Regions from separate parts of the Pseudenemella bisphenolivorans genome, predicted to be linked through region 2. Evidence: predicted binding sites of a transcription regulator. Region 2 holds the regulator's gene; the other holds the start of a gene.

Region 1 (10,228 bases), on a different contig from region 2:
CAGGACAGCGGCGCCTACCTGCGGATGGCCTCGCTGCCGATGTTCGACTCCCGTGGCTGGCAGATCGTGCCGATGCAGTTGCAGACCTCGAAGGATCTGCCGCCGCCCCCGGGCCTGACCAGCCCGGCCGAGGATGAGCGCACCACCAAGATCTCGGTCGGTGACTTCCGCTCCGAGTACCTGCCGCTGCCGTATTCGCCGCGCAGCTTCGACGCCGAGGGTGACTGGGCCTACGACCCGATCTCCCTGGTGGTACTCGCCACCGGTGGTGACCGGGAGGAGGCGCTGCGCAACCTGACCTACACCGCCAAGTCGGTCGACATCCAGCCCGACGGTGCGCGGTTGTCGTCGGCCGCGCCTGGGCGTCCCGAGGACATCGAACACACCGCGGCGCTGCCGCCGGATCTGCCGCCGGAGATCATCGACCTGACGGTGAGGATCACCAAGGACGCCGATTCGCCGGCGCTGAAGGCCGCGGCGATCCAGGCCTTCCTGCGCGGCCCCGACTTCACCTACTCCCTCGACCCGCAACCCGGCACCGGCTATCAGGCGTTGGAGAACTTCCTGCTCAACGACCGGCGCGGTTACTGCGAACAGTTCGCCGGGTCGATGGCCCTGATGGCGCGGATCGTGGGGATCCCGTCGCGGGTCAGCGTCGGCTTCCTGCCCGGCAAGCGCAACGCCGACGGCACCTGGGAGGTGTCGCTGCACGACATGCACGCCTGGCCCGAGCTGTACTTCGAGGGCGAGGGCTGGGTGCGCTTCGAACCGACCCCGGCGATTCAGTCCGGTAACCCGCCGCCGTGGACGGTGGAGGGTGAGGGCCCGGGGGACGACCCCGAACCCTCCCCGCCGCCGCAGGATCCGTCCGGCGAGCCGTCGGCCGAACCGAGTGCCGAACCGACCGCCCAGCCGTCCGAGGAACCCACCCAGGACCCGGGAGATTCCGGTGCCGAGGCCGGCGCGATCAGTCTGCGGCGGGTGCTGCTGGTGATCGGCGTGGTCGCGTTGCTCACCGGTCTGGCCCTACTGCCCGGCTTGCTGCGACGCCGCAGCCGGACGAAACGCCTGGCACCCCTGGACGACCCGGCCGACCAGGTCGAAGCGGCCTGGGACGAGGTGCGGGCGACGGTGACCGACCTGGGCCAACCCTGGCCGGAAGGAACCCCACGCAGCACCGCCAGCACGCTGGGCGCCGAACTCGATGTCGAGGGCCGCAACGCCCTGACCAGGCTGTCCAGACTGGTGGAACGGGCCAGGTTCGGCCCCTCCCCGGAATCGGCCGAGGGAGTACCCGAACTGGTCGACACGGTGACGAACTCACTGCTGGCCCAGGAGGAATGGGACGCCCGATTCGTGGCGAAATGGTGGCCGCGCTCGTTCTTCGACGAGCTGCGGGAGGGCCTCCCCTTCCGGGGTAAACGTGGCTGAACAGACCCGTGACCTGACCAAGTTCGCCTGGCTGTCGATCGCGGCGGCGATTGCCACCATCGCGTTGAAGACCTACGCCTGGTGGATCACCGATTCGGTGGGCCTGCTGTCCGATGCTGCCGAATCGGTGGTGAACCTGGCCGCGGCGGTGATGGCGCTGGTGGTGTTGAAGATCGCCGCCAAGGCCCCGGACAAGAACCATCACTGGGGCCACACCAAGGCGGAGTACTTCTCCGGGGCGATCGAGGGGATGCTGATCTTCGGTGCTGCCGGGGTGATCGTGGTCACCGCCGTGCAGCGGCTGGTGAACCCGGCACCGCTGGACAACCTGGGCATCGGCCTGCTCGTGTCGGTGATCGCCGCGGTGCTCAACGGGGTGGTCGGCACCGTGCTGATCCGGGCCGGGCGTCGGCACCGGTCGATGACCCTCACTGCGGACGGCAAACACCTGATGACCGACGTGATCACCTCGGTGGGCGTGGTGGTCGGGGTCGGGCTGGTCTATCTGACCGGCTGGACCCGCCTCGACCCGATCGTCGCGCTGGCGGTGGGCCTGAACATCATGTGGACCGGGTGGCGGTTGATCTCCGAATCCTCGGCGGGCCTGATGGACGTCTCCCTGCCCAAGGAGGAGAACCAGCAGATCAGGGAGGCCCTGAACCGGTTCATCGACGGCCGGGAGGTGCTGTTCCACGCGATGCGCACCCGGGAGGCCGGGCACCGGCGCTTCATGGAGGTGCACATCCTGGTGCCGGGCGATTGGACGGTGAAACGCGGCCACGACGTGATCACCGAATTGGAGAACTCCCTGCATGCGGAGTTTCCGGGGCTACGGGTGACCACCCACCTGGAACCGATCGAGGATCCGGTGTCCTACGCCGACATGGAGCTGTAGGAGCGGCTCAGAATCCGTCGGGATCCTGCCGCCGGCGCCAGCGTTCTTCCATCCGGTCCATGAAGCTGTCCTCACCGGCGCCGCCGGGCGAGCGGGCGGGACGAGGTTCGTCGGGGGCCGTCACGGCGGTCGGGTCGACATTGCGCCAGGCGCTGATCGCCACCACCGCGCCGGCGAGCATCAGCAGGAAACCGATGATGCTGACCACGGGGTGGATCTGCAGGCCACCGATCAGGGCCGCCAGGCCGACGAAGAAACCGATCCCCGCCAACCCGGCGGTGCGCCGGCTGACCTTGCGCCGGGTGGTGCCGCGCAGGTTCTCGGCCAGCTTGGGATCATCGGCCGCCAGCGCAGCCTCCATCTGCGCGAGGAGTCGCTTCTCTTCTTCGGAGAGGGGCACCATTACCTCCGCGGTTCGAATCGTGCTGGCTGGTCGGGGTCTTACAAAGAACAACGGTCCGGAAGGTCGCTCGGGTTCCCATCCGGGGTGTCTCAAGTCTAGGTCGTCGAGGGTGTCGAATGGTAGCCGCCCACCCGAAAACTAACGTCTGGTGAGTATCGCCCGCTGCACCGCATGCGGGCCGAACCTGTCGACCAGCGCGTCCACCGCCCGTTCGGCTTCGCGCCAGCCGCGTTCGGGGGTGAGCAGATCCGGCTGCCAGGGGGTCTGATCCGCCTCGGTGAGGTGTTCCACCCGCACCCCCACCCGGCGGATCCGGATTCGTTGCAGGCCGAGCCGGTCGTACAACTGCACGGCCTGGGCGTAGATCTCGTCGGTGCTGTCGGTGGCGGTGCGCAGGGTGGCCGACCGGGTCAGTTCGGTGAAGTCGGCCATTCGCAGTGACAGCACCACCGTCCGTCCGACCAGCCGGGCCCGGCGCATCCGGCGGGCGGTCTTGGCCGACATCCGCAACAGTTCGCGTTTCAGCAGCACCGGATCGTCGGTATCGGAACCGAAGGTCTCCTGGGAGCCGATACTGCGTTCGCGCACCCGGGCGACCACCGGCTGGGAATCCTCCCCCCGGGCCAGCCGGTGCAGTTTCGCGCCCAGGTGCGGCCCGAAGGCTCGTTGCAGGGTTTCGGGTGGGGTGTGTGCCACCTCGCCGACGGTGTGCAGACCGAGGGTGTCGAGCCGTCCGGCGGTGGCCTCCCCCACTCCCCACAGGGCGCCCACCGGCAGCGGGTACAGAAAATCGGTCACCCGATCGGCCGGTACCTCCAACAAGCCATCGGGCTTGGCCGCCTGGGAGGCGACCTTGGCGACGAACCGGTTCGGCCCGATCCCCACCGAGCACGGCAGGCCCAGTTCGTCGGCGATCCGGGCCCGGATCAGCTCCCCGGTGACGGTGGCCGGTTGCCGACCCAGCCGGGACAGGTCGCAGTAGGCCTCGTCGACGGAGGCGACCTCCACCACCGCGGTGAAGGTTTCCAAGACCGCGAACACCTGTTCCGAGGCGGTCGAGTAGGCATCGTGGTCGGGTGGCACCACGATCAGGCCGGGACAGAGCCGGCGGGCCCGGGTCATCGGCATCCCGGAGCGGATCCCGGTGCTGCGGGCCGGATAGGTCGCCGACAGGACGACACCACGGGTGGCACCACCCACCACCATCGGCTGATCTCTCAGCTCGGGACGGCGGCGCAGTTCCACCGAGGCGAAGAAGGCGTCCATGTCGACGTGGGCGATGGTGCGCACGTCTCGGCCCGCCGGTCAGTCGGGTCGGGTACCGAAAAGGTGCACCGCGGGAGCGGCCGCCACCAGGGACGGGTCGTCGCCGACCTCCCATTCGAGGTCGCGCAGGGCCGCGATCGAGGACGGGGCCATCCCCTCCTCCGACACCGCCGCCGACACCACGCCGATGCCGTGCACCGCGCTGATCGTCAGCCCGGCCCCGGTCACCATCTGCTGGATGCGTTGGGCGTCGAAGCGGTTGTCATCGCGCCAGATCGCCAGGGCTTCGGACAGGTCGCCGGCCAGGGCGCGCACCATCATCGCCGAGTACCGCTGCCCCACCGCCAGGCTGAACGCGCCACCGGGGGTCAGGGCTTCGGCGATCGCGGCCAGCGCGGTGCCCGGATGGTCGAGCAGTTCCAGCACCTGATGGCAGGCGATCACGTCGACACTGCCGGCCCCGAACAACTGCACCAGATCGGCGGCATCGCCTTGGACACCATCGATCCGGTCGGCCCAGCCGTGTTCGGCCGCACGCCGGTGCAGGGCGGCCAGGGCATTGGGGCTGGGATCGACCACGGTCACCGGGTAGCCGTGTTCGGCCAGCGCCACGGCCAGCCCGCCGGTGCCCCCGCCCAGGTCGATCACCCGGGGCGGTTCGGTGTGCCCGGTGTCGCGTTGCCATTGCGTCAACTGCGCGACCAGCCGCTCGACCAGCACTGTTCTGCTGACCGACCGCGGCGCCCGAGACTCACCCATGCCCCTGAGACTATCCGCTGTCACCGTCACCTGCACGGCCTCCCCGCTCATCTTCTCGTTCATCGCCCTGTTCACCGGCGTGATCATCGTCGTGGTCATCCCCATCCCCCTGCTGTGGTTCGTGTTGCCGATCCCGCGGTCGGCCCCGAGCTGCCCGGGCTGGCGTGCCACAGGTTGCGTCGGGGCTCGACCGATCCGGCGGTGCGCACATCGGCATAGGCCGATTGGGTGAACCCGCTGGCGTGGACCAGCACCCGGTTGACCCCGGGCTCCTCCCCGCTGCCGGGGGCGGGGGCGTCCAGCACCGCCCGCACCGCGGCCGCCGCCTCGGCCTCGGAGCCGGTGCGCAAGTTCTCGCGCCAGACCGCGTCCAAGGCGGCCATGTCCCAGCACCCGGTGGCGCGCAGGGAGATCCCGCGCGGGCCGCTGCGGCGCACCACCCCGCGCACCACCAGCAGCCAACCGGCGAAGACCGTGCCCACCCAGTCGGCGGCGTTGGCGAAGAAGGCGGCGTCGGCCGGGCCGGAGGCATCGTCCAGGGTCAGGAAGACCACCCGTTGTCCCGAGCGCACCGGCGGGGTTTGGGTGGCGACCTTCACCCCGGCGACCAGCACCTCCGACTGGTTGCGTTGCCGCAACAGGTCGGCGGCCCGGGTCACCCCGATCGCGTCCAACATCGGACGGTGGAAGTCGACCACATGGCGGCTGATATCGAGGCCGAGTACGTCCAGTTCGGCCCGCACCCGGTCGGTGTCGGACATCTCCGGCAACCCCGACAGCGGCACATCGGTGGGGAAACCCATCGGGTCGGTGACCGCCGCCCCGAGCAGTTCCAGAGCCGGCTGTCCCGGTCCGTGTCCGGCCTTGCGGTGGGCCCGTTCGGCCCGGTGCAGGTCGGCCACCGCCAACATCAGGTCGCGCCGGTTGCGCCGGCCCGGCACCCGGGCGATGTTGATGCCGTACATCTCGTCGAAGGCACCGGCCACCACCAGCCGTTCGGCGGTGGGTTGGTCGGGCCGGGCCCGGCGCCAGAAATCGGTCAGCGACTCGAAGGGCCGACCGGCGATGATCCGGGCCAGTTCCTCGCTGTCGATGCCGAGCAGGTCGGCCAACCCGATCCGCAATCCCCAACCGCCGTCGGGCAGCCGTTCGGCCCGGTAGTGGTCGTCGCTGGCGTTCACGTCCGGGCCCAGCACCCGTACCCCGTGCCGCCGGGCTTCTTCCAGCAGCAACCGTTTGGGGTACATCCCCGGGTCGTGGGTGAGCACCCCGGCCAGGAAATGGGCCGGGTAATGCGCCTTCAGCCAGGCCGATTGATAGGTGGGCAGGGCGAAGGCGGCGGCATGGGCCTTGCAGAACCCGAAGGACCCGAAGGCGGCCAGCACCTGCCACACCCGGGCGATCACCTCCTCGGAGTAGTCGCGTTGCCGGGCCCGGGAGATGAACCAGGTACGCACCTGTTCCTGCCCCTCGGGGGTGCCGAGTTTGCGTCGGGCGGCATCGCCGGTGGCCACCGAGCAGCCGGCGAAGATCGCGATGATCCGCATCACCTGCTCGTGGAAGACGACCACCCCGTAGGTTTCGTCGAGCACCTCGCGCAGGTCGGGGTGCAGGTACTGGGCTTCGGTCCACCCCTGCCGGGCTTCCAGGAAGGGTCGCACCATGTCGGACTTCACCGGACCGGGCCGGAACAGGGAGATGTCGATGATCAGATCGCCGAAGGTTTCGGGGGCGAACTTGCCGATCAGTTCGCGTTGCCCCGGCGATTCGATCTGGAAACAGCCCAGGGTTTCGGTGCTGCGCACCAGTTCGAAGGTGGCCTCGTCATCGTGGCGCAGCGCGTCCAGCTCGACCCGTTCACCGCAGGTGCGTTCGATCTCGGCCACCGCATGGGCCATCGCCGACTGCATCCGGATGCCCAGCACGTCCAGTTTCAGCAGCCCCATCGCCTCCACGTCGTCCTTGTCGAACTGGCTCAGCGGATAGTCCTGATGGCTGGTCTGCACCGGGGTGCGGTCCAGCAGGGTGCGGTCGGACAGCACGATCCCGCAGGGGTGCAGGGCCAGGTGTCGGGGCAACCCGTCCAGCCCTTCGACCAGCCGGAAGAACAGGTCGAGCCGACCATCGGCCAGCCCCGCGGCGCGCAGTTCGGGCAACTCGGCCAGGGCCGAACGGGCCCGGGAGGCCCGCAGATGCGGGAAGGCCTTGGCGATCGCGTCGACCTCGGCCGGGGGCAGGCTGAGTGCCGCGCCGACGTCGCGCACCGCGTGCCGCACCCGGTAGGTCTCCACCATCGCCACACAGGCCACCCGGTCGGTGCCGTAGTCGTCGATGATCATGTCGTAGATCTCCGGCCGGCGGGCCGACTCCACGTCCAGGTCGATATCGGGCAGTTCGTGCCGCAGCGGTGAGAGGAATCTCTCGAACACCAGGTCGTGCTCGATCGGGTCGACCCCGGAGACGCCCAACAGGTAGTTGATCAGGCTGCCCGCCCCCGACCCGCGGGCCGCGCAGCGCACACCGCGGGCCCGGATCGAGTCGACGATGTCGGCCACGGTCAGGAAGTAGGTTTCGAAACCGTGCCGGGCGACCACCGCCAGCTCGTCGGCCAGCCGTTCCGACACGCCGGGGGGTGGGTCGGCCCAGCGCCGGGAGATCCCGGCCCGGCAGCGTTGGGCCAAGCTCTCGGCGGCGTCGGCACCGCCGGCATCACCAGTGGCCCGGCCGGCGCCGAGTTCGGGCAGGTGCACGATGCCGATGCCCAGATCGGCTGCGGCGTCCAGCCGGCACCGGTCGGCCAGGGCCCGGGTGCGGGCCAGCAGGGCGCCGGCATCCCCACCCCCGCGGCGGGCCAGGTCGTCGGCGACCAGGTGCATCGCCACCCCGGGTTTCAGCCAGCATTCGGCGGTACTGCGGTCGACATTGTGTCCGGCCAGCGGCACCAGCCTGCGGGAGGCGTCCAGAATGTCGACTACCGGGGCCCGGTCGGGGGTGGTCATCCGCACCGCATTGCTGAGCACACTGGGAATGCCCTCGGCCTCGGCCAGCGATTGCAGCCGGGCGGCGAAGGCCCCCGACCCGGGGCCGTGACCGGCCCGCAGGTGGTGTTCCACCCCGATCACGAAGGAATCCTGTGGCAGCCGGCGGCGCCATTCGGTCAACCAGCGCACCGCGGCCGACCGGTCTTTGCGCGCAACCGCCCGGCCGATCTCGGCGTCGGCCCCGGCGAGCACCACCAGGTCACCACCGGAGGCGTGATCGCAGATCAGATCGGTGGTGGCGATCGGGATATTGCGCTGCCCCGCGGCGTGTACCGCGCTGATCAACCGACACAGCGCCGCCCAGCCACCGTCGGGTCGGGCCAACACGGTCATCCGCGGCAGCCGGGGGTCGCGTTCGGCCCCACCCCGGGCCGGGGTGCGCCGGCCACGGGACGAGGTCGGCAGCCCGTCCAGGGGCAGTACGGCCAGGTCGACCCCGACGATCGGGTCGATTCCGGCGGTGGTGCAGGCCTGCACGAACCGGACCGCCCCGGACACCCCGTCGCGGTCGGTCAGGGCCAGGGCGTCCATGCCGTACTCGGCGGCGGCCGTCACCAGGTCGGCGGGCTGGTTGGCGCCGTACATCAGCGAGTAGCCCGAGGCCACCCGCAGGTGTACGAAGGGATCGGTGGCCATCAGTCCGCCAGCGTGTCGAGAAACCAGCGGCCCCCGGCGTGCACCAGATCGCAGGAAAGTCCGCGGCGGTGCTCACCGATCGCCCTGACCCGCCAGGTCTCGCGGGAGTCGTAGAGGTCGGGATCGGGGGCGCCGAGATCATCGGCGGTTTCCTCCCCGCGCAGGGCCCGGGCGGCCGGACTGTCCCACCATTCGGCGGTGCTCACCCAATGTTCGTGGATCTCGTCGACCTGCCACAGTTGCCCGCGCCAGCGGAACCGCACCGGCGGACCGGTGAGCACCGCGGCCCCCACCGCCGCGGTGGGCGGGATCATCACCCGCCGGGCATCGACCTGGATCTGTTCGTTGTACCTGCGCATTTCCCGAAAGCCTGTCCGTCCCGAAAGCTGCACGACCACCGGACACAACTCGACCCACTCGACCCACCGAAAGCCCCGGCGCCGGTGGGGGTCGAGGTCCACCGGCGCCGAAGCAGTCGGACGTCCGAAGGTGTTTCTGCGATCGGGCTTCCCCGGCACCGAAACGAACACCTGTTCGAACAACATCAACTATAGGCTTCACCTCTGACAGTTCGTCAAGACGGCGGATCGGATCGGGACGGAATTCCTTCGAGGAGGACAGACGTGGAGCTCTTACCACTCAGCTTCGTCACCGGCTGGAGTAGCGGCCTCAACGCTTACGCCACGGTGTTGGTGCTCGGCCTGATCGAGCGCATCCACCCGATGGCAGAAATTCCCGACACCCTGGCCCGGCTCGACGTGCTGATCATCGCCGGGGTGTTGTTCGCCCTGGAGTTCTTCGCCGACAAGATTCCCTACGTCGATTCGGTGTGGGATTCGGTGTCCACCGTGATCCGGCCGATCGTCGGTGCCACGATCGGCGCCCTGATGGCCGGGGCCAGTGGTGACCTGTGGACGATCATGTTGGCCTCGGTGGGCGGTATCACCGCCCTGGTCAGCCATCTGACCAAGGCGAGTATCCGGCTGGCGGTGAACACCTCCCCCGAGCCGGTCAGCAATATCGGCACCTCGGTGGCCGAGGACACCGCGGCGATCACCGCCACGGCCCTGGCGGTGACGGTGGTCAACCCGGTGGTGGTCGCGGTCGTGGTGGCACTGCTGTTGATCGCTTCGGTGGCCCTGGCGCTGTACCTGATGGCGCGGGTGCGCCGGGGGTGGCGGGCCTTCCGCCGCTGGTGGGCGCGGAAACGCGGCACAGCCGAAACCGGTAGTGATGTCTGAGCGTCCACCCCGCCCGGAGCCGGCCGACCCGGCCCTGTTCGCCGATGCCGCCTCCCCGATCGTGGTGGTCGGCGGTTCCCTGGCCGGGATGGCGGTGGCCGCCCGGCTGGCCCACCGGGGTCACCACGTGGTGTTGCTGGAACGCAGCACCGGCCTGGGTGGCACCTGGGCGCGCACCGGTCTGCCGCCGGTGATCGAGTTGCCCGCGGTGTGGCGCGATCTGTTCACCAAATCCGGCCGGGCCCTGGACGCGACGCTGACCGGCCGGGACCTGAGTTGGACGACCGCACCACCGGCCCGGCACCGCTTCGCCGACGGCACCGAGGTGGATTGGCCGACCAACCGGGGTGACCAACGCCGGGTCGCCGAGAGCACCTGGGGCTCGGCCACCGCAGAACGCTGGGACCGGTTGCTCGACGATCTCGGGGTGATCTGGCAGCGGCTGCGCACCCTCGGCCTGGAACAGACCACCGACCCGGCGAGGTGGCGCGCCGCCGCACCCCACCTCGTCCCGCCCGGTTTCGACCGGAACGCCACGGTGGCCGATCTGGCCGAC
Region 2 (10,228 bases):
GGTCGTGGACGCCGACGCTGCCCGAATGGCGTTATGCCCTGCCCGGAGTGGTGCAGGTGGGCCTGGACCTGCCACGTCCCGAACTCGACCGACGGATCGCCGAACGGGTCGACCGCATGTGGGCGGCCGGATTCGTCCGGGAGGTGCGCGAACTGGAAGCCCAAGGGCTGCGTGCCGGACGCACCGCTTCGCGGGCACTGGGCTATCGCCAGGTGCTGCAGTTTCTCGCCGGGGAATGCACCGAGGACGAGGCGAAACAAGCCACCATCACCGGTACCCGCCGTTTCGCCCGCAAACAACAGGGCTGGTTCGCCCGCGACGACCGAATCACCTGGCTGACCGTCGGGGATACCGGCCCGGGGCCCGAGGTGCTGGTGGAACACACTTTGGCCGTACTGGGACACTGGGGGACATGACCGAGTTGCAGTTCGCCAAGGGGCACGGCACCGAGAACGACTTCGTGATCCTGTCCGATCGCGACGGTGCCGCCGAGCCCAGCGCCGCTCAGGTGCGCTGGTTGTGCAACCGACATGCCGGCATCGGCGGTGACGGGCTGCTGCGCGCAGTACGCGCCGGCCACATCGCCGATTGGGATGGTGACCCCGACATCTGGTTCATGGACTACCGCAATGCCGATGGGTCGATCGCCGAAATGTGCGGCAACGGCTTGCGGGTGTTCGTCCGCTATCTGCTCGACCGGGGGAGACTGGAAGAGTCAGACCGCGATGCCGCCGGCAACTACCGGATCGGCACCCGGGCCGGGGAGCGCACTGCCGCCGAACTGCCCGACGGCCGAATTCGGGTGTCGATGGGCGCGGTCACCGTTGGTGCTCAGCCGGAGGTGATCGAAACCGGCGGTCAGCACTACAGCGCGGTACCGATCGACGTGGGCAATCCGCATGCGGTGGTTTTCGCCGACCGGATCGACGATTTCGATCTGAGCACCGCACCCTGCTACTCGGCGGAGAGCTTTCCGCACGGGGTGAATGTCGAGTTCGCCACACTCAGCGGGGACGGGGCGCGGATGCGGGTGTTCGAACGCGGCGTGGGCGAAACCCGCTCCTGCGGAACCGGGACGGTGGCGGTGGCAGCCGCGGCAGCGATCGGTTCCGACACCACCCACTGGGTGGTCGAGGTACCCGGTGGCACCGTGGAGGTCGACCTGCCCACCTCCGATGATCCGCAGGCCTACCTGACCGGGCCCGCCGAGATCGTTGCCTTCGGAGTTGCGCAGCTTCCTGATACCGCCTGATTCCGGAAACCGCCTGGGCCGGGGAAAACCGGTGTCGGGGCGAGGGCGATTGTGAAACAGTTGACGCCACGATGACTGCTGAACCACGATCCACCGCCGACGAACCCTTCGAGGGTCTCGACGAAAACGTCGAAGAGCCCGGATTCGACGAGCCCGGCACCGACGACGAAGCCCTGTGGTCCGACCCCTGGGCCGAGGACGACCCGGAGGCCGACCCCGACGGTGATCAACTCGACCTGCTGGAGCGCCTCAGCCTCAAGCGGGTGGCCGGTATGTCCACCGAATTGTCCGACATCACCGAGGTGGAATACCGCCAACTCCGGCTGGAGCGGGTGGTGCTGGTCGGGGTGTGGACCACCGGCTCGGCCGATGATGCCGACAACTCGATGAACGAGTTGAAGCTGCTGGCCGAAACGGCCGGCTCCCAGGTGCTCGAAGGGCTGATTCAACGTCGCAACCAGCCCGATCCGGCGACCTTCGTGGGCCGGGGCAAGGTCGATGAACTGCGCCAGGTGGTGATCGCCACCGGAGCCGACACCGTGATCTGTGACGGTGAGCTGAGCCCGGCCCAGTTGCGCAACTTGGAGGACCGGATCGGCGTCAAGCTGATCGACCGCACCGCCCTGATCCTCGACATTTTCGCCCAGCACGCCAAGAGTGCTGAGGGTAAGGCTCAGGTTGAGCTGGCCCAGTTGCAGTACCTGAAGCAACGTTTGCGGGGTTGGGGCGAGTCCTTGTCCCGTCAGGTCGGTGGCCGGGCCGCCGGCGGTGCCGGTATCGGAGGCCGCGGCCCGGGTGAGACCAAGATCGAAACCGACCGACGCCGGATCAACACCCGGATCTCGCAGTTGCGGGCCAAGCTGCGCGACCTAGACTCCACCCGCCAGACCAAACGCGCCGAACGCACCCGCAACCAGGTGCCCTCGGTGGCGATCGTGGGCTACACCAACGCCGGCAAATCCAGCCTGCTGAACCGGCTCACCGACGCCGGGGTGCTGGTGGAGAATGCGCTCTTCGCCACCCTCGACCCCACCACCCGGCGCACCGAAACCCCGGACGGACGCCACTACACCCTCACCGACACCGTCGGTTTCGTCCGACACCTGCCCCACGACCTGGTCGAGGCCTTCGCCTCCACCCTGGAGGAAACCGCGCTGGCCGACCTACTGGTGCATGTGGTCGACGCCTCCGACCCCGACCCGGTCGGGCAGATCCGGGCGGTGCGCGAGGTGCTGGCATCGATCAAGGCCGGTGACGTCCCCGAACTCATCGTGTTCAACAAGGTCGATGTGGCCGACCCCGAGCAGGTCACGATGCTGCGCAGCCAGTTCCCCGAGGCCGTGGTGGTGTCGGCCCGCACCGGTGTCGGCCTGGCCGGGCTGCGCTCCCGGATCGATGAGATGCTGCCGCACCCCGAGGTGGAGGTGCGTGCCCTGGTGCCCTACGAACGCGGTGATCTGCTGAATCGGATCCACCAGGCCGGGGAGTTCATCACCACCGAACACACCGCCGAGGGCACCAGGATCGTGGCGCTGGTGCACCCCGACCTGGCCGGGGCGCTGGAGCCCTACCTGGAGGGCCAAGCGTGAGAAGGTGACTGCCATGGACGTGGCCCTCACCCTTCCCCCACAGACCGAACTGGCCCAGGTGGCCGAGCGGGCGGCGCTGGCCGAACGCCTCGGAGTGCGGGTGCTGCATGTGCCGGAGATGACCCACGACTCGTTGATGGTGGCCGCCCTGGCGATCAACGCCACCTCCGAGCTGGTGGTGCGCACCTCGATGACGCTGGCCTTTCCCCGGTCGCCGATGATCACCGCCTATGCCGCTTGGGATCTGGCCCGGTTCTCCGGGCACCGCTTCGAGTTGGGCCTGGCCTCCCAGGTACGCGGCAATATCGAGGGCCGCTTCTCGGTGCCCTGGTCGGAGCCGGTCGGGTGGCTGGACGACTACCTGGTGGCGCTGCGCAAGATCTTCACCGCCTTCGCCCTCGGCACCGGTTTGGAGCATCACGGTCCGCACTACACCTTCACCAGGCTGCAACCGGCCTTCACCCCGGCCCCGCTGTTGGGCGACCCACCGAAGGTCTGCCTCGGTGCGGTCGGGCCGAAGATGGTCACCCTGGCCGGACGCCGGGCCGACCGGCTGGTCACCCACGCCACCAACTCCCATCCCCGCTACCTCGAAGAGGTGATCACCCCGGCCCTGACCGCCGGTGCCGGGGAACTGGGCCGTCCGGTGCCGCCGGTGACCGTGGTGCCGATGTGCATCACCGCGGCCGACGCCGACGACCTGCCCGAAGCCCGACGCCGCACCCAGGAACAACTCGCCTTTCTGCTGACCACGCCCAACTACCAGCACACCTTGAGAATTCTCGGGTTGGCCGAGGTGGGGGAGCGGCTCACCGCGGCGGCCCGTGACCAACACTGGACGCGGCTGGTGAACGAGTTGGACGACGACACGCTGCACGCACTGCTGCCCGAGGCAACCTGGGCCGAACTGCCCGAGGTGCTGCGCCGGTGGTACGGGCCCTGGGCCGACCAGATCAGCCTGCCGTGGCCCGACGGTGACCCGGACCGCTTCCGGGCCGAGGTCGTCGAACCCCTGCAGGCCGGATCGGTCGAAGGTCGTCGATGAGCGGACCTGTCGGTCAACGGAACTGTCGGTGCACCGAACTAGGGTGGGGCAAGTGAGTGCAGAACTGGCCCGCAGGGTGCTGACCACCGTCGTCGACACCATCGGCGGCACCGAGCGTCCCGGCCAGGTGCGGATGGCATCGGCGGTTTCCCAAGCCCTGCGCGAGGGCGACCATCTACTGGTGCAGGCCGGAACCGGCACCGGTAAATCACTGGGCTATCTCGCACCCGCCCTGGCCCACCTGCACAAGCACCCCGACGACCGGGTGGTCATCGCCACCGCAACCCTGGCCCTGCAGGCACAGTTGGCCAACTCCGACATTCCGGCCGCCCTGGATGCGATGGAAGAAGCCACCGGACGCCGCCCCCGCGCCGCAGTGCTGAAGGGTCGGTCGAACTACGCCTGCCTGCTGCGGGTCCGTGACGGAGTGGGCGCCGATCAGGAGAGTTTGTTCGGCATCGAGCCGGAAGCCGCACCCACCCCGACGGTGACGGCCGAATCGGCCCTCGGCGCCGAAGTGGTCACCCTGCGTTCCTGGGCCGAGAAGCAGGCCAGCGACGGTGGTCTGGCCGACCGCGACGACGCCCCGGCCCACACCAACCGGGCCTGGACCCACGTCTCGGTGCCGGTGCGCGAGTGTCTCGGCGCGCAGCGGTGTCCGTACGGCGAGGTCTGTTTCGTCGAGAAGTCCCGCGAACTCGCCCGGGACGCCGACCTGGTGGTGACCAACCATGCGCTCCTGGCCATCGATGCGATGCACGGCGGCACCGCCCTGCCCGAGTACGGGGCCGCGATCGTCGACGAGGCCCATGAGTTGGTCGCCCGGGTGACCGGGGCGGCCTCGGCCGAACTCAGCCCGCAGTTGATCGAGCGGCAGGCCAAACGTGCGCTGACCTGGTTGGAGGACGACCTCGCCCTGGAGTTCCTGGAGCTGGGCGACACCCTGCGCAACGCCCTGGACGATGCCGAACTCGCCCGGATCACCGACCCCGAGTCGGCGGTCGCGATGACGTGCGGACAGATCCGCAACACCGCCCGCAAGGTGGTCAGCGCCCTGGCCGGGGGCGGCAATGACGCACCGCCCGAACGGCGCCAATCCGCGGCCGCGGTGAAGGAAATCTTCGACATCGCCGAACGGATGGCGACCCCGATCGAACACGACGTGGTGTGGATCTCCGACCGGGAACGATTCGGACGGCAACTCAACGTCGCACCCCTCAGTGTGGCCGGTTTGCTCCGCGAACGGCTCCTGGCCGAACACCCGGTGGTCTTCACCTCGGCGACCCTGAAACTCGGTGGCGGCTTCACCCCGGTGGCAACCTCGATCGGGCTGCGCGCCGCCGACGAACTGCCGGCCGTTCCCGACGACGAAGCCGCTGCCGCAGGCACCGAGGCTGCTTCTGCGGACGAGGCCCCCGTCGATCCGGCGGTTGCCGAAGGTGCGGCCGACGAACCCGAGGACGAAACCGTTCACGACGTCGATCCCGACCGAATGGGCTGGCGGGGGATCGATGTCGGCTCGCCCTTCGACTACCCGAAACAGGGCATCTTGTACTTGGCCCGGAATCTGCCGGCGCCGCGCCGGGACGGAACCGCCGACGAGATCCTCGCCGAGATCGCCGAACTGGTGTGGGCCGCGGGAGGCCGGACCCTGGGCCTGTTCGCCTCCCAGCGGGCCGCCGAGGCCGCAGCGATTCATGTCCGGCAGGAACTGCCCAGCATGACGGTGCTGTGTCAGGGCGATGCCCAGTTGCCCGAACTCACCCGCCGGTTCATCAGCGAGCCGGATTCGAGTTTGTTCGGCACCCTGTCGCTGTGGCAGGGCCTGGACGTGCCCGGGGATGTCTGCCGGCTGGTACTGATCGACAAAATTCCCTTCCCGCGTCCCGACGACCCGTTGCACATGGCCCGTCAGCAAGCGGTCGCCAAGGCCGGCGGCAACGGGTTCATGGCCGTAGCGGCCAGCCATGCTGCGCTGCTGCTCGCCCAGGGGGCGGGACGGCTGATTCGCCGCACCACCGACCGCGGGGTGGTCGCGGTGCTGGATCCGCGGATCGTCACCGCCGGATACGGATCCTTCCTGCGCGCGACGATGCCGCCGATGTGGCAAACCTCCGACCGGGAAACCGTCGTCGGCGCACTGAGCCGGCTCCGCGGGGACTGACCCCGCGACGGGGCTAGACGGGTCGCGTGCGGCGGAGATTCAGGCGCCACGCGCAGCTCGGGCCGACCAGGGACCGGCTCAGAGGCGGCGCAATACCGCCACCACCACGCCCAGGATCTGAGCGTAGTTGCCGTCGATCGGCTCGTAGGCCGGGTTGTGGGGGAGCAGCCACACCTGATCGCCGGTGCGGCGGAAGGTCTTGACCGTCGCCTCGTCGTCCAACAGGGCCGCCACGATGTCTCCGTTGAGGGCGTCGGCCTGTTGGCGCACCACCACCCAGTCGCCGTCGCAGATCGCCGCGTCGATCATCGAGTCGCCGCGCACCTTCAGCAGGAACACCTCGCCGTCGCCGGCTAGTTCCTTGGGCAGCGGGAAAACGTCGGTGACATGCTCCTCGGCCAGAATCGGCCCGCCGGCGGCGATCTCACCGAGCACCGGCACGTTGACCGGTGTCGGGTGGGCATCGCCGATACCCGTCTCGTCGAAGCCGTGGTCGTCGACCGCACTCAGTGTGCGCGGGGTGGCCAGGCCGGGAATGTCGGGCATCCGGATATCCATCGCCCGGGGGCGTTTCGGGTCGCGTCGGATGTAGCCGCGTTCTTCGAGTTCCTTGAGCTGATACGACACGCTCGACGAACTGGCCAACCCGACTGCCGCGCCGAGGTCGCGCATGCTCGGGGGATAGCCGTGTTCGGCGATGTAGTCGCCGATCACCACCAAGATCCGATACTGCCGAGAGGTGAGCCCCAAGGCCCGAAGGTGTTCCTCGGGGATTTCCACCGGTTTGCCGGCGGCGTCCTGGAGTTGGTTGTCGATGTCGGCTTCGCTCGGACGGCCCCGTCGGCGTCCTCCTCGACCCTGCGCGCTGTCTGCCATGGATCAAGAATGGCGGAATCGGGGTGAGCATTCAAACATCTGTTCGAGAGTGTCGCCGAATCGTTCGAAAAACTGTCAGTGGGTCGCGGTGCACTGCAGGTACGAGTTCGAATCCGGCTCACCGAATGAGTCGAATAGGTGTGCGAATCTTGGCAAACCGTTCGAACTGGTGTACAAATAGAGGTATCGAACACATGTTCGCCCCGAGGAGGTCACCATGACTGCACTGCTGATCGACACCGCGACCGCGGCCACCCCCGCAGCCGACGTCCGCGTTCGTCCGCGGCGCACTGCTTCTCATGTGCGCACCGCTTCTCAAGTGCACCCTGCTCCCCAGGGGCGCACTGCTTCGCCGGGCCGTGCCCTGTCCCCGGGGCGTAGCACGCAGGCCGGACGGCGTACCCGGGCCGGGCAGGACGCCCGACACGCCCGCGTGGTGGTGCCGGTGCACCCGAACGGCTGGGCCTGCCGACTGGAGCGTCCGCGCCCGCGGGTCACGATCACCGAAGCGGCCATCGCCGCGCCGGATGCCCGCGGTTGGGAGCTGACCGAACGCGGCTGGGCCGTGGTGGTGCTGGGCGTGCTGCTGGCCTTCGCCGGGGTGAGCGCTCTGTTGGTCACCCAGTTCCTGGCCATCACGGCCGGCTGATTCCGAGCCCGACCGTGCCTACACTGGGGCGGTGACTTCTTCGACCGTGACCGCTCGGCGCCCCGTGAAGGGGGGAGCCGTCGCAGCTCGGCGACGGGTGCTGGGGGTATCGGCATTCGCGGCCGGCGGTCTGGTCTTCACCCTCGCCTATCACCAGATGGGGGTGGGGGTTCCGTGTCCGATGCTGGCGTTGACCGGCTGGTGGTGCCCCTTCTGTGGTGCCACCCGAATGGCGTCCTCGGTGCTCGACGGTGACTTCGCCGGTGCGTTCTATTGGAACCCGGCGGTTTTCATCGCACTGCTCGTACTCGGTGCCGCCACCACGGGGTGGGTCGCCGAGTGGGCAACCGGTAAAGCGCCACCGTGGCGCACTCTGGTGCAACGCCGACCCTTCGGCTGGTGGTTCACCCTCGCGATGGTCGTGATGGTGGTCTGGGTGATCTCCCGCAACATCGGCCGCATCCTGGTCGGCGGCTGACGACACGCCGAATCCGGAATTCTTTTCCGGCCCCCGGGTGCCTTGGTTCCGCATCCCGGCGCCGAATTCGTGGCTTGCCTGGCGACACCCGCCCCGGGGTCGGTCTTGACTCCGCCCAGCGGAGGTCTAGTATCTAGATCTAGTAGTTACACCAATGTGGTTTGTCCACAAGTTGTGGTTATTCTCCACACGAAGTGCACAACAGTCCCAACAGGGTTATCCCGAAGTTTGTCCCCAGAAAGGAGCGCGCGAGGCATGTTCTGCCCCTATTGCCAGCACAACGACTCGCGTGTTCTCGACTCGCGCACCTCCGAAGACGGCGCCAGCATCCGGCGCCGACGGCAGTGCCCCGAATGCGGACAACGCTTCACCACCACCGAGCAGATCCAACTGGTGATTTGCAAGCGCAGCGGGGTCAACGAGCCCTTCCGCCGCGACAAAGTGATCGCCGGAGTCCGCAAGGCCTGCAAGGGCCGTCCGGTCAGTGACGCGGATCTGGCAAAACTGGGCGAGCAGGTCGAGGCGAACCTGCGCGCCCTGGGTAAGGCCGTGGTGCCCGCCGATGAGGTGGGGTTGGCCATTCTGGGCCCGCTGCGTCAGCTCGACCCGATCGCCTATCTGCGGTTCGCCAGTGTGTACCGCCAGTTCGAAACGATCGAAGATTTCGAGAACGAAATCGCTCTGCTGCGGGTAGAGCACAGCACATCGATTCCGTCGTAATCCCACCACCCACACCGGCGCCATTCGGGCGCAGAGAGGCACTCAAATGACCGAAACCGTCCGTAGTTCGGCCAAGCGCGGCAACCGCAAGGGCGCCGGGCTGACCATTGAGCGCGTTTTCACCACCGAAGGTGTCCACCCCTACGACGAGATCACCTGGGAACGACGTGACATCGTCCAAACCAACTGGAAGACCGGCGAGACGGTCTTCGAGCAGCGTGGCGCGGAGTTCCCCGACTTCTGGTCGATGAACGCCTCGACCATCGTCACCACCAAGTACTTCCGGGGTGCGGTGGGTAGTGAAGCCCGCGAGTGGAGCCTGCGGCAACTGGTCGATCGGGTGGTCAAGACCTACCGCAAGGCCGGCGAGGACAACGGCTACTTCGCCACCGCCGCCGACGCCGAGATCTTCGAGCACGAGCTGGTGTGGATGCTCACCCACCAGTACTTCAGCTTCAACTCCCCGGTGTGGTTCAACGTGGGTACCGCCGCGCCGCAGCAGGTGTCGGCCTGCTTCATCCTCTCCGTCGACGACTCGATGGACTCGATCCTGAACTGGTACAAGGAAGAGGGCTTCATCTTCAAGGGCGGCTCGGGCGCCGGACTGAACCTCTCGCGGATTCGTTCGTCGAAGGAACTGCTCAGCTCCGGCGGCACCGCCTCGGGACCGGTGTCGTTCATGCGCGGCGCCGACGCCTCGGCCGGCACCATCAAGTCCGGCGGCGCCACCCGTCGCGCGGCCAAGATGGTCGTGCTGGACGTCGACCATCCCGATATCGAGGAGTTCGTCGAAACCAAGGCCCGCGAAGAGGACAAGATCCGCGCTCTGCGCGATGCCGGCTTCGACATGGACCTGGGCGGCAAGGACATCGTCTCGGTGCAGTACCAGAACGCCAACAACTCGGTGCGGGTCTCCGACGAGTTCATGACCGCGGTCGAGGACGGCACCGAGTTCGGCCTGCGCGCCCGAATGACCGGTGAGGTGATCGATACCGTCGACGCCCGCGACCTGTTCGGCAAGATCGCCAAGGCCGCCTGGGAGTGCGCCGACCCCGGCATCCAGTACGACGACACGATCAACGACTGGCACACCAACCCCGAGTCGGGACGGATCACCGCGTCCAACCCCTGCTCGGAGTACATGAGCCTGGACAACTCCTCGTGCAACCTGGCCAGCCTGAACCTGCTGAAGTTCCTCAACGACGACGGCACCTGGGCCGCCGACAAGTTCGTCAAGGCCGTCGAGCTGATCATCACCGCGATGGACATCTCGATCTGCTTCGCCGACTTCCCGACCGAGTCGATCGGTGAGACCACCCGTGCCTACCGCCAGCTCGGCATCGGCTACGCCAACCTCGGCGCGCTGTTGATGGCCACCGGCCACGGCTACGACTCAGAGGGCGGCCGGGCGGTCGCCGCGGCGATCACCTCGCTGATGACCGGCACCTCGTACCG

The links. Region 2 encodes LexA, which represses DNA repair genes until DNA is damaged. Its sites were predicted from a motif close to TCGAACANNTGTTCGA; they were not measured.
Region 1: ACR4XW_RS01355 (DUF6504 family protein) is a predicted target of LexA. The motif match lies at 8,954-8,969, and genes of this name have one in related genera.

The regions. Positions count from the first base shown of each region.
Region 1 is NZ_JBPGNY010000001.1:279,502-289,729, forward strand. Features, by position in the region: gene ACR4XW_RS01325 (transglutaminaseTgpA domain-containing protein) at 1-1,431, shown strand, start outside; gene ACR4XW_RS01330 (cation diffusion facilitator family transporter) at 1,424-2,326, shown strand; gene ACR4XW_RS01335 (SCO2097 family morphological protein) at 2,334-2,726, opposite strand; gene dinB (DNA polymerase IV) at 2,868-4,019, opposite strand; gene ACR4XW_RS01345 (class I SAM-dependent methyltransferase) at 4,035-4,754, opposite strand; gene ACR4XW_RS01350 (DNA polymerase III subunit alpha) at 4,850-8,431, opposite strand; gene ACR4XW_RS01355 (DUF6504 family protein) at 8,431-8,790, opposite strand; gene ACR4XW_RS01360 (DUF4126 domain-containing protein) at 9,055-9,672, shown strand; gene ACR4XW_RS01365 (FAD-dependent oxidoreductase) at 9,665-10,228, shown strand, end outside.
Region 2 is NZ_JBPGNY010000005.1:43,545-53,772, forward strand. Features, by position in the region: gene miaA (tRNA (adenosine(37)-N6)-dimethylallyltransferase MiaA) at 1-416, shown strand, start outside; gene dapF (diaminopimelate epimerase) at 413-1,252, shown strand; gene hflX (GTPase HflX) at 1,324-2,841, shown strand; gene ACR4XW_RS12475 (LLM class flavin-dependent oxidoreductase) at 2,855-3,886, shown strand; gene ACR4XW_RS12480 (ATP-dependent DNA helicase) at 4,020-6,050, shown strand; gene lexA (transcriptional repressor LexA) at 6,129-6,926, opposite strand; gene ACR4XW_RS12490 (hypothetical protein) at 7,144-7,575, shown strand; gene ACR4XW_RS12495 (DUF2752 domain-containing protein) at 7,607-8,053, shown strand; gene nrdR (transcriptional regulator NrdR) at 8,309-8,773, shown strand; gene ACR4XW_RS12505 (vitamin B12-dependent ribonucleotide reductase) at 8,820-10,228, shown strand, end outside.